One region of the Roseinatronobacter sp. NSM genome, then DNA from elsewhere that is predicted to be linked to it. Evidence: riboswitches for the same ligand, from Rfam matches in the RefSeq annotation. Region 1 holds a riboswitch; each other region holds the start of a gene.
The links. Region 1 has a riboswitch for cobalamin ahead of bluB (5,6-dimethylbenzimidazole synthase). Riboswitches for the same ligand answer to the same signal wherever they lie in the genome.

Region 1 (4,166 bases):
CCGGTCCGGGCAGGCCAAGGCGCAGCCAATGCGCAGAATAGGGAAATATCCGCGACCAGATGCGATGTTTCGCAAGCTGGTCGCGTGCTTCTGTAGCATTGGCCGTGTGATACAAGCGAAACAAATCTGTACCGCCAAGGCAACGCCAGCCCGCCTTGCGCGCCAGATTATCGGCGCGTATGGCATCCGCTGACAGTTGCGCGCGCATGGCATGCGCCCATGGCACATCCCGCAGCGCGTGACACCCCACGGTTATTGCCCCGCCGGATACTGGCCAGGGACCTGCCATCTCCGCAAGCTTCGCGATCATCTGCCCTGACCCGAAGGCAAAGCCAAGCCGCAGCCCCGCCAAGCCGTAGAATTTCCCAAAAGACCGCAGAATCAGCAGGTTGGGCACCCCGCCGCCACAAGAAAGCAGGGACAGCTGCGGCATAACATCGGCAAAGCTTTCATCTACCACCAGAAACCCCACCTTGCCCGCAAGTGCCAGCAGGTCTTCGGGCTGCCAGTACCTGCCATCGGGATTGTTGGGGTTGACCACCACAGCCAGATCCGCGCCTGTCATGTTTTCCGGCGACGCGCTGTCGCTCACATTCCAGCCAGCGGCGCGCAGGCAGGCGGCATGTTCGTTATAGCTGGGCGACAGCACACGGGCATGTCGTCCAGCGGTGGGCAGCGCATGCGGGACAAGTTGAATTGCCGCCTGCGCGCCGCCAAGGGCAAGCCCCGCAAGGCGCGGGTCCGCGCCCCATGCCTGTGCCGCCGCCGCAACAAGCGCATTTTGCGCCTGCCGCGTTGGCAATCCGTGCCAGACCGACGCGGGCAGGGCAGGCACAGGATAGGGGCGACGGTTGATCCCTGTTGACAGGTCAATCCAATCCGCCCCGCCATGGCGCGCGATGGCCGCGTCTATGTTTCCCCCATGATCACGCATCACGTTTGCCGCCTGTGGCCGGGCCGGGGCCAGTGTGTGGCCCAATGTCTGGCAGGCCCGCATTCCCCCAGCCATCCGCAAACACAAGATCATCCAGTTCCAGACGGTCCTGCCACCCCTTCGCCTGCAATTCGGGCATGTCATATAATTGCGTCACATGCCCGATGCACAGATATGCCACAGGCACCACATGTTCGGGCAGGTTCAGGATGGCACGCAAACACGAGTCGTGAAAAATGCTGACCCAGCCCACACCCAACCCTTCTGCGCGTGCCGCCAGCCACAGGTTTTGCACCGCGCAGACTGTGGAATAAATGTCCATATCCGCATTATGCGTGCGCCCCAGAACCACTTTGCCCCCGCGTGTCCGGTCACAGGTGATGCACAGATTGACGGGTGCTGCGGCAATGCCTTCCAGCTTCAGGCTGGAATACAGCGCGCGGCGCTGCGCGGGAAACATGCCAAGGGCTTCGGTATTGGCGCGGTCGAAGGCCGCCTGAACCTGTGCCTTGACCGCTGCGCTGCGAATCACAATGAAATTCCACGGCTGCATGAACCCCACAGACGGCGCATGATGCGCGGCGTTCAATAACCGCAGTACTGTGGCGTCATCCACGGGCCGGTCGGTAAACTGGCTGCGCACATCGCGCCTTGTGAATATCGCGCGGTAAACTGCGGCTTGCTCGGTCCTGGAAAACGGGCCCGCGGGCGCGGGCTGGGTGGGTGGCTGCATGACATCTCCCCTGTCACAGACACGACGCCCGTTGACCAGCGGGACATCCGGTTGCGTCTGGCCGGTCTTCTGACTTGGGTTCATCGGCCACTGCGCCTTCCCAACCCCACAGGGTCAGTGACCTGTTGCAGCGCCATCCACCTTACAGCGTTGGGCACGTTGCGGAATTTCACCGCATTCCCGATTCTCCCCTTCCCTCAGCATGGCCTTTGGGTCAGGACACCAGACCCGCCCTTGGTAACGCGCATTCGCGCAGGGGGAAACCGGTTTTCAATGTGCATGACATGGAAAGGCGCCGGATGTGCGCGCGCCCCTACAGCCAGATCAGCGCCAGCGCGGCCACCAGCGCCGTCATCGCCCCCATCGCGCGCCGATAGAGCGCCAGCCCCCTGCGCAAATCCGCGGCCGAAGGGTCCGGGCAGGCGCCATTTACCCATGGGTCCTGCGTCTGCGCGCCATCATAGATGCGCGGCCCCGACAGCCGCACCCCCAGCGCCCCCGCCATCGCGGCTTCCGGCCATCCCGCATTGGGGGACCGGTGCAGGCGGGCATCGCGCAGCATACAGCCCAGCGCGGCGCGCGGGCGTGCGGACACCAGCGCGAAAAGTGCCCCCGTCATGCGCGCGGGAATCAGGTTTGCAAGGTCGTCAATCCGCGCCGACGCCCAGCCAAAAGCGGCATATCTGGGGCTGCGATGGCCAATCATCGAATCCAGCGTATTGATGGCCTTATAGGCCACAATCCCCGGCACCCCCGCCACGACACCCCAAAAGACCGGGGCCACAATGCCATCAGATGTGTTTTCCGCCAGACTTTCAGCCGCCGCGCGCGCCACGCCCGCCGCGTCCAGATGGGTCGGGTCGCGGCCCACGATCATGGACACCTCATGGCGCGCGCCCGCCAGATCACCAGCCTGCAACGGCACGATGACCGCGTCGACATGATCATGCATCGCGCGCAATGCCACAAACGGCCAGGCCAGCACCCCCCCCAGAAGCGCGCCCCAAACCCCGGGCGGCAGCGCCCCCTGCACCAGCCCGGCCAGCGCCGCGCTGCCACCAATCACCAGCAGCGCCACGCCCGCACCGCGCAGCTTGCGCGCGCGCGCGCTGGCCGACGGTGCGTTCAAAAGCCCCTCCAGCCGCCCGATGGCCGCGCCCATCCATGTGACGGGATGGCCAATCCTGCGATACAGCGCGTCCGGCCATCCCAGCACAGCATCCAGCGCAATCGCCACCAGCATCATCGCAGCGAATGTCATCTCGCGCCCCCCTCAAACTGAATGATGCCCCAATACCCGGCCTTGCGTAAGACATCAGCGGCCTGCGGCGGAATGGTGCCGGGCGCGAAAATAAACCCCCGCGCCGCCCCCGTATGGGCCATGTTCCAGCCCAGCGCCCCCAACCTGTCAGCGACCCTCGCCGAGGGGTCATGCAAAGGGCCGCGCCGCGCAAGGCAGCGCCGCGCGCTTTCGGCCGCAAGGGCTGCAAACCCCGCCAAATGATCCACGCCCCGCCATTGCACCACAAGGTCGGAAATGTCGGGAAAATCATCATCCAAAGCATCGGTCCGGCACGCGCCGCCCCAGAACCCGCCAATCACCTCATGGCGTGGAAGCGCGGGCAAATGCGCGTGGATGGTTCCATCGCGTGACCCCCACAGCACAGTGTCAGGCTCAGCAAACATCAGCGGATCAGAGGCCCCCTCTGCCAGAATACACGCCCGCGCCAGATCCTGCGGTGGCCCGACCCACCCCGAAAACCGCGCCAACCCGATCAGGCTGGCCGTGGATACCCCTGTGCCCAATCCGGCCGCCATACAGGGAACTGCCCGCACCTGAGGGCAAACCTGCAACTGCAATACAGACACGAACCTGTGCATCACATCGGCGGGGTATTGCGCCCAAAGCAAGGCCCAGCTCGGCCCGTCATCGGGTCTGGGGACATGGCGCGACATCACAACACCGGTCTTGTCACAGGCCATCGTGATCAGCACAACCGGACCACGCGGCCCCAGCCTGCCTTGCAGCCACTCCCCGAAATGGCCGTCAACCTTGATCCCGCGACAGATCATGTCGCCTGCGTCCCGCAAGGGCGTTTTCCGCCTTCAAGCTGCGCCTCCGGCGGGGATATTTGGGCCAGATTGAAATGCACCATTTGTTAACCCGTTTCGACGATACTGACCCTGCGGTACAGGGAGGGATCCCGATGACCGTCCAGAGTGAAAGCGCCACGTCTCCCCTGTTTTATCAGCCCGAGGCGTGGCGCCCGCTCGAGAGCGCACAGACTATCGTGCGCAAAGGCTTTCATTCTGGTTCAAATATCCCGGGGGAAACGCGCGCAGCGCGTTGGGGGCTGGCCCCCAAACTTGTTGGGGCTGCGCGCCAATCCCGGCATCAGAACTCGATCCCTTTTTGTGCTTTGATACCTTCGCGGAACGGGTGCTTTACATTGGTCATTTCCGTGACCAGATCCGCCAGCGCGAGCAATTCGGGTTTTG
Region 2 (4,166 bases), on a different contig from region 1:
TGTGGACGGTCATGCCCGCCAGTCCTGCAGCATCTTCCGCCCCGGGCAGCTTGGGCAGGGTCAGCAGCGACAGGCTTTCGTCCAGATCGGATTTCGGCATGTCGCGTGCGATAATGACCACGCGGCTGGTGGTGTCGTCCTCTGGCCAGCTTTGCAGCGGGACGGGTGGTTCAAAAATATGCTGCACACCGTGAAAGACGAAGGGTTGCGGGACGTCCCTGATATGCACGATCCCTTTCAGACGCAGGATATGCGCCCCGCGCAGCGCAATCAGCGTGTCGAGCCAGAAATCGAACACCTCGGCGGGGATCGGGGCATCTAGCGTGATCGAGGCCGTGGTGATCCGGTCATCGGTGGCGTGGTGCGAGGGCGCGCCAAAGTCGATAGGCTTGGGCGCTGGCGCGGTCATGCCCGACAGCCCCGCCAGCCGGTCCGCCGCAGGTTGGGCCAGCCATGCCAGCGCGTGATCTGGCGCCATTGGTTTGCGCATGGCACCAAGGCCCCACAAGCTGCCCGCGGGCACTACGCCCTGATCGGCCAAAATACGCGGCGCGCCGGGGTTCAGCCGTTCAAGACGCGCCTCCAGCGCAGCAAAGCCAGCCGCATCCGCCAGATCGCGCTTCGACAGAACGATCCGGTCGGCCATTGCGACCTGCGCCTGTGCCTCGGCATGGCGGTCCAGCGTTGCCACCCCCAGCACGGCATCGACCACCGTCACAGTGCCGTCCAGCGCATAATTGGGGGCCAGCACCGGATCGACCAGCAGCGTGTGATGGATCGGGCCGGGATCTGCCAACCCCGTGGTTTCGATCACCACGCGGTCAAAGGCCAGTTCATCCCGCGCCAGCAGGGACAGCAGCGTCTTGGACAGATCACCCCGGATCGAGCAGCAGACACAGCCACCGGGCATCAGCACGATATCCTCGGCGGCTTCCTCTATCAGGTCATGGTCCAGCCCCGCATCGCCGAATTCATTGACGACAACTGCCACCCGGCCCGCAGTCGGATCGTGCAACAGGCGATTCAGAAGCGTGGTCTTGCCCGCACCCAGAAAGCCGGTCAGCAGGGTTACGGGGATCGGGGTCGAAATCATGGCGGCGTCTTTCGGGTTGCGGGTCTTGGCTAAGCATGATTGTTATAATATAACATTCTACGTTGCAAGAGATCAAACAAGGACCAGACATGCGCGAACTCCACTTCCACCCCCGCGTTTCGGTCGAAGAAGTCGAGGAAGGGTCAAACCTTGCCCCCAAATTCGGCGAGGATGGGCTGATGCCCTGCATCACCACCGATGCGGGAAGTGGCGAGGCGCTGATGCTGGGCTGGATGAACGCCGACGCCCTGCGCTTGACCCTGCAGACGGGCGAGGCACACTACTTCAGCCGCGCGCGCCAGAGCCTGTGGCACAAAGGCGCGACCTCGGGTCTGGTCCAGCGCGTGATCGAGGCGCGGATCGATGACGATCAAGACGCGATCTGGCTGCGCGTCGAAGTCGCAGGGTCCGGCGCATCCTGCCATGTCGGCTACAGGTCGTGTTTCTACCGCGCCGTGCCGGTCGGGCCGGATGCCGGCGGCGCGCTGCGCTTTACCGAAACGGCCCGAACATTCGACCCCGTGGCCGTTTATGGCGATGCCTCCAACCCCACACAGTTATGAGCCTTCCGAGCGATTTCAGACAAAAGGCCGCGCTGCTCTGGCATGTGCAACGGATCAAGCGGCTGGTGCGCGAGATCGGCGCATTCGGTCCCCACACGCTGATCTCGGTGACCGAAATTACATGCGGTGACCCGACTTGCCCCGGCCCGGCCACCCAGATCACCATCCTGTCGCTCGACCTGATGCGCCGCGTGTTTGTAATACACCGACCCGTTATCGAGGTATCAGCAGCCGATTTGGCAGGGCTAAAAGCGTGACGTACGATATCACGCTCCATTTATTTGCTCACTGGACAGACCGCCCGCCACTTGCTAACCAAACTCTGCCAAGGTTCCGCGTGAGCGGATTAATAGGGAATACAGGATCGGGGATTGCCCGTAGCTGTAGCTGCCCTCGCAACTGTAGGCGGCAAGGTTCGGATCAGACCACTGGCAAAGCCGGGAAGGGATCACGAACCATTCGAGCCGTAAGCCAGGAGACCTGCCGTTGGCATAACCCTAACCGCCGGCGAGGTGCCCGGCCGGAGGCAGGACATGGCAGACGACAGCGCGCGCGCAAACAATGCATTCGCGACATCAGCTTTGACGGCCCGAGGATCGGACCCGGACTGGCCATTGGCCATGCGGGGTGCGATGTGGTCCAGTCCGATGTAGCGCAACGCCATATCCGCATTGACCTTGCCGGATTTGCCCGTGACGGGCTAGGCGATCACGCCCAGATCATGGCACTTGTGCGCGAGGCAGATGCACTGGGCTTCGGTGGCATCTGGTTCAACGAATTTCATTTCGACCGGGCCAACCTGGCCCATCCGTCGCTTCTGCTTCTGGGGGCGGCAGTGTTGGCCGTAACGGAACGGCTGCGCTTCGGAACTTCGATCCTTGTCCTGCCATTGTATCACCCGCTTCTTCTGGCCGAACAGATTGCGCAGCTTGACCGGCAATCGGGCGGGCGGCTGGATGTTGGCATCGGGCGGGGGACCAATCCGCAAACCTTTCGCACCCTTGGGCTGGACCCCGATCAGGCACGCTTCCGTTTTGATGCTGCGCTGGATATCATCCGCATGGCATTGGGCGACGGGGTTGTCACCCACGACAGCCCGTTCTGGTCGTTCAGCAATGTCTCGGTCGGTCCACCGCCCGTGCAGTGTCCGCACCCACCGATCTATATGGCCGCAGTTTCGCGCGACAGCATTGATCTGTCCGCGCGTCTGGGATTGCCCTTACTGTATTCGCTGGAACCCAATGAAAGCCGCCAGTTCGCCCCATATGTCGCCGCACTGACCCGGCAGAAGCAGGATGGGCGCGCGCTGCAAGCGTCGTCCCTGTCGCGCTATGTGCTGGTCGACCGTGATCGGAGCGCGGCATTGGATAGGCTGGATGCGCTGACCCACCGGTTGAATGTGACCCGCGCGCAGCGGGCGAAGGTGTCCGGCACAGCACCGCCTGCGCCGCGCACGCGCGCGCAGATGTTGGAGGGCTTTGCCGTTGCAGGCACGCCCGAGGATTGCGTGGCCCAGATCCTTGCACTGTCTGACCGCTTTCAAACGCGGTCCATCCGCGCGTTCTTTAGCGCCAATGGCGCGATCCCGGTTCCGCAGGCGCGCGATGCGATGCGGTTATTCGCAGCAACGGTGCTGCCTGTTCTTACGATTTCCACCCTCACAAAGGACACCTGCCCATGAGTTTCAGACCCCACCTTCTGGCTGCGGCCATTATGGCCATGGCCACGCCCGCGCTGGCCCTTGACGGTTTCCCGCACGCAGATGTCAACTGCACGGTCACGACCGTCTTTGACGCACCGCCCCAGCGGGCTGTCACATTGTCGAACAACGCGACCGAAATCATGCTGGCCCTGGGGCTTGAGGGGCAGATGGCGGGCACATCCTATATGGGGAACTTGGAAATCAGTCCCGAATACGCCGATGCCTATGGTGCCATTCCTGTCCTGTCACCGCTGATTGCCACAACCGAACAACTGATCGAGGTCGAGGCGGACTGGGTCTATGCAGGATATCCAGACGGATTTGCCGAACGCTGGCACACACGCGATCAGTTGCACGATCTGGGTATCAAAACCCGCCTCGCAACCGAAGGGTGCAATCTGGGCCGGTTCGAGTTCCCGGATCTGTGGCACGAAATACGCGATGTCGCCGCCATATTTGGGGTGCCGGACCGGGCCGAGGCGCTGATCGAAGGGTTGCAGGCGCGACTTGATGCTGTCGATGCTGCCTTGCAGGGCGCCGAGCCGGTCCATGTCTTTATTTATAATGGCGGCGATGCCCCCCCGCGTGCGGCGCTTGGCAACACGATGCTGAATTCCATCGTAGCGCGCGCGGGCGGCCAGAATATCTTCGGCGATATCGAAAACCGCTATGGCACAGTGTCATGGGAAGATATCGTAGACCGCAATCCAGATCACATTGTCGTCTTCTATTCCCTGACCGAGGCCGGGCAACTGGTCGCGGACCCGCGCGCCGACATTGCGCAGGCGCGCATTGACCTGCTTGGCAC
Region 3 (4,166 bases), on a different contig from region 1:
GCCGCAGCAACGCCACTGTATAAGGCGACGTGAACTGCCCCGCCAGCACCAGATCGGGGTTCAGACGAAACACCTCCTCTGCCTGACCGTGATTGATGGGAAAGGACAGCGCCTGTTCCAGCATCACCGACATGTTGGGATCATGCGATATGCGCGAAATCGACACAAGCTGGCCGGGGCCTGCCAGCATCATGGCCAGTTGGTCCGTGCACAGATTGATAGAGACCACCCGTTCAGGTGGCCCCGCAGCAGCCACCCCTGCCCAAAGGGCAAGGGCAGCGCCTATGGCCCTAAAAGCGCGACGACAAGCCAAGGTAAAATGCCCGGCCAGAGGTGCCATAGCCCGCAACATGTTGGTATTGCGTGTTAAACAGATTATCCACCCTGCCAATCAAATCAACGCGATCCGTCATCTGATAGCGCAGGGACAGGTTCGCGACTGTGTAATCCGGCAGTGGCCCCGTTGTATAATTCGGCAGAAAATCCAGCCTGTCGGCCACATGACGCACAGACACCCGCCCTTGCAGACGGTCCGACAACATCGCATCCAGCCCCAGTTGCACATCATGGCGCGGCACCCGTGACCGGCGCCGTTGGTTTGCCAGGAACGCATCAGTATAGGTGTAATTCGCCGAAAGGGTCAGTGTGTCGGAAACAGGCTGCTCGAATGAAAGTTCAACACCGCGACTGCGCGCCTTGCCGGGGGCATTCACCACAGTGTTGAACGACCCTGCAGCACACGCCATGGCGACAGGATCATACACGCAATACACATCATCAATCAGGTTCTTGGTATCAATCTGGAACAGCGTAAGCGACAACGCACCCCCATTCCCGAAGGACAGGTCTGCGCCAATCTCATAATTCTGGCTGCGCTCCACATCCAGTGCGGCGTTGCCCATAAACGGGAATGGCCCGCCTGTCATCCCGAAGCGCTGTTCCACGGACGGGGCGCGAAACCCCGAGCCCAGCGATGCGCGCAAGGTCACGGCATCCCCAAGGCGGTAGGACGTTGCAAGGCGCAATGTGGGGATGCTGCCGTAGTTCGAATTTCTGTCCATTCTGCCCGAAAGCACGATATCCAGATCATTTGTCGCCGCCCATTCCGACTGCGCGAATATGCCATAGCTGGTTGCCTTCGCACCTGCTGGCACCGTGCGCCCGATGGCATTTTCACGCTGGACATCCGCACCATAGAGCAGGCGCAGCGTATCGGTTATGTCGGTTTGCCCGTTCCACGCCAGCCTGTCGCGCCGACCCGTGAACGAACCGGGCAAACTGTCGCGCAGCTCCCTCTCGACGGAATAATGCGTATATTCCAGCGTCTGGCGTGACCTGTCGGTGGCGTATTCGACAAAAACCCGCCCGCCATATTCCTTGCGGTCCTGCTCATGGGGGGCATCGGCCAACCAGTCATCGAATTCCACAAATGAATCTTGCAAAAAGAATGACGCGCCTGCAGACCAGTTATTGTCAATCTGATAGCGTGCGGAAAAACTTAGCCGTGTTTGCTTGTGGCCGTCGGCTTCCGGTTGCCCGTCTGCTGCGGAAAAACCATCGGCGCGGCTGTGCGACAGACTTAGCGCATAGTCCAGCGCGCCGTGCCGCTGGCGCAAGGTGTATTGTCCAACGACTGTTCCAAAACTGCCCGCCAAAAGGCTGGCAGTTTGCTGGGTTCCCTCGGTTTCCGGGCGAAGCGTGGTAATATTGACAACACCAGCCGCAGCCGAACCGCCATACAGGGCGGATTGCGCGCCACGCAGCACTTCTATGCGTGACACATCGCCCAGTTGAATCGCGCCAAAATCGACCGCACCAGTGGATGAACCGGGGTCATTGATCAACACGCCATCCACATAGACGGACACGAAGCGCGGCTCTATTCCGCGGATGCGCACATCTGCTGTCGTGCCGACCGGGCCAGTTTGCGTGACACTTACGCCCGCCAGCCCCGCCAGCAAATCTGAGACAGACGTAGCGCCGGTGCGGTCAATCTGGTCCCGTGTCAGGACACTGACACTGGACCCGCTGCGCCCCAGTTCCGTGGGGGTCAGGTTCGCCGAAAAGGTGATTTCTTCCAGATTGATGATTTGCTGGGCGGTTGCCGGCAGTCCGATACTGCCAATCAGCGCGGTTGTGGCGAAAAGTCGCCAGAGTGTGTTTTGCATTTTCAACACCTATTGGCCCAATATGGACCGATCCTGTCATGACATGTCTGGCAGGCGCAGGCGCACCGCAGACGGCGAAAGTGTCACCGCTACGGTCAAACCGTTACCCGCAGCGCCACCCGCGCCGGGACAGGGTGATCACTTCGGCAGGTCTCCTGACTTGCGGGTCGCTGTTCTGCCGGGCCTTCCCATGGTGTGACCCACAGTGGCATTTGCCGACATCACTCGCCGCTTACAGTTGCGGGGGCAGTCCCGGATTTGCACCCCTTGGGGAGGCGCGCACCGTGTTCCCTTTTCTCAGGCCCGAAAGGGCCTGAACCGAAGTAGGCTTTCATTAACTTGCGCAAGGGGATTCGACAATGCCGTTTTGCGACCTGTTACCCGTTGGCAGCGTCGCGCACCGCAGTATCGTTGCGCCGGAAAGTCAGGTAATGGGGATTGCGTCCTTCGCGCAGGGCCTTTTGTTCATAGCGCGTGGACACCCAGTCATCCCAGGGGTGCACCCAATCCGCCGGGGCCGGTGTCAGGCAATCAAAACCCGCGGGCGGCACTTCTTCAAGTGTTTGGCGCACATAATCCGGTATGTCGGTTGCCACGCGGAACACCGCGCCCGGTTTCAGCACCCGCGCCAACCCGTCCAGATACCCCGGCGTGACAAAGCGTCGCCTGTGGTGGCGCTGTTTTGGCCATGGGTCCGGATACAACAGAAACGCCCGTTCAAGGCACTGGTCAGGCAATACATCAAACAAATCGCGCACATCCCACGGGTATATGCGCAGGTTTTCAACGCCCGCAGCACGGATTTTGCCCAGCAGCATGGCGACACCGTTGATATAAGGCTCGCATCCTATGATGCCCACATCGGGGTTGTGCGCGCATTGATGCACCAGATGTTCGCCGCCCCCAAAACCCACTTCCAGCCACAGCGGGCGCGCATCCCCGAAAAACACCTGCGGGTTCACAGTTTCGCGGTCGGGGTTGTCCTGCGGGCTGACGCCGGACAGGCGCAGATCGGCAAGATCTTCTTGTATGTAGCGCTGTTGCGCAGGCTTCAGCGTCTTGCCCTTGATCCGGCCATAGAAATTGCGCGTTTTGGGGGAATTGGGGGGTAACATTGGCATAATCCATGGCTTTTGCGCGGCCCGTATGCAGGCGCAGGCCGTCTGGGTCAAGGCGCTTGGGCGTATGGGTTTACAATCAGGGCACAAACCCCCATGTTTGATTCTGCTAGCCCAGAGCAACCGCGCGAGATTGCGCGCCTCTGACAAACCCGCCCCCCCCCCGAACGGAAGGATATCCCATGACGCAAGCCAAAGCGGGCGCAACTGTGCGTATTCACTACACTGGAACCCTGTCAGACGGTTCGGTTTTCGACAGTTCCGAAGGCCGCGATCCGCTGGAATTCCAGCTTGGTGCCGGCGCAATCATTCCGGGCCTTGAGCGCGCGATTGACGGAATGACCGTGGGCGACCAGAAAACTGTCACTATTCCCTGTGCCGAAGCCTATGGTGACTACCAGCCAGAAGCCCGGCAGGACGTGCCACGCGACCAGATTCCCGCCGATATTCCGCTGGACCCCGGCACAATGCTACAAATGCAAACACCTGATGGTCGCGCGATGCCCGTGACCGTGGCCGAAGTGACAGATCAGGCCGTGACGCTGGACGCAAACCACCCGCTGGCCGGCAAGGACCTGACCTTCGCAGTAGAGGTTGTTTCCGTCGCCTGACATTACCGGACTGCAAGCGGGCATGATGTGCAGGTGCCCGCTTGCCTCATGGGCGGCAATATCACTCTGCCGCGATGCCCATTGCCACAGGGTAGACGGGCACCAAAGCAATATCCTGCGCGGTCAGACCCTGGGCATTGCCGACATTTGCAATCAGGTGACCATCCAGCCAGATTTGCGCCGTGTCAGGGTTTGCCGCGTCGAACTGCACTGAGATTTCAGGTGTAGCCAGTCGCGCAGGGTCATAATGCAGCACAACCTGGTCTTCT

Region 2: another riboswitch for cobalamin. It lies ahead of ACTZWY_RS14835 (LLM class flavin-dependent oxidoreductase); the one in region 1 lies ahead of bluB (5,6-dimethylbenzimidazole synthase).
Region 3: another riboswitch for cobalamin. It lies ahead of ACTZWY_RS01970 (TonB-dependent receptor plug domain-containing protein); the one in region 1 lies ahead of bluB (5,6-dimethylbenzimidazole synthase).

What each region holds. Positions count from the first base shown of each region.
Region 1 covers NZ_JBQTCF010000037.1:16,056-20,221, reverse strand. The annotation lists gene cobD (threonine-phosphate decarboxylase CobD) at 1-934, opposite strand, end outside; gene bluB (5,6-dimethylbenzimidazole synthase) at 927-1,667, opposite strand; cobalamin riboswitch at 1,710-1,909, opposite strand; gene cbiB (adenosylcobinamide-phosphate synthase CbiB) at 1,981-2,928, opposite strand; gene ACTZWY_RS16810 (propanediol utilization protein) at 2,925-3,758, opposite strand; gene cobO (cob(I)yrinic acid a,c-diamide adenosyltransferase) at 4,063-4,166, opposite strand, start outside.
Region 2 covers NZ_JBQTCF010000028.1:41,656-45,821, forward strand. The annotation lists gene ACTZWY_RS14820 (CobW family GTP-binding protein) at 1-1,093, opposite strand, end outside; gene hisI (phosphoribosyl-AMP cyclohydrolase) at 1,183-1,656, shown strand; gene ACTZWY_RS14830 (hypothetical protein) at 1,653-1,913, shown strand; cobalamin riboswitch at 1,969-2,158, shown strand; gene ACTZWY_RS14835 (LLM class flavin-dependent oxidoreductase) at 2,291-3,337, shown strand; gene ACTZWY_RS14840 (ABC transporter substrate-binding protein) at 3,334-4,166, shown strand, end outside.
Region 3 covers NZ_JBQTCF010000002.1:150,807-154,972, forward strand. The annotation lists gene ACTZWY_RS01965 (ABC transporter substrate-binding protein) at 1-340, opposite strand, end outside; gene ACTZWY_RS01970 (TonB-dependent receptor plug domain-containing protein) at 291-2,168, opposite strand; cobalamin riboswitch at 2,297-2,506, opposite strand; gene trmB (tRNA (guanine(46)-N(7))-methyltransferase TrmB) at 2,546-3,283, opposite strand; gene ACTZWY_RS01980 (FKBP-type peptidyl-prolyl cis-trans isomerase) at 3,469-3,897, shown strand; gene ACTZWY_RS01985 (calcium-binding protein) at 3,959-4,166, opposite strand, start outside.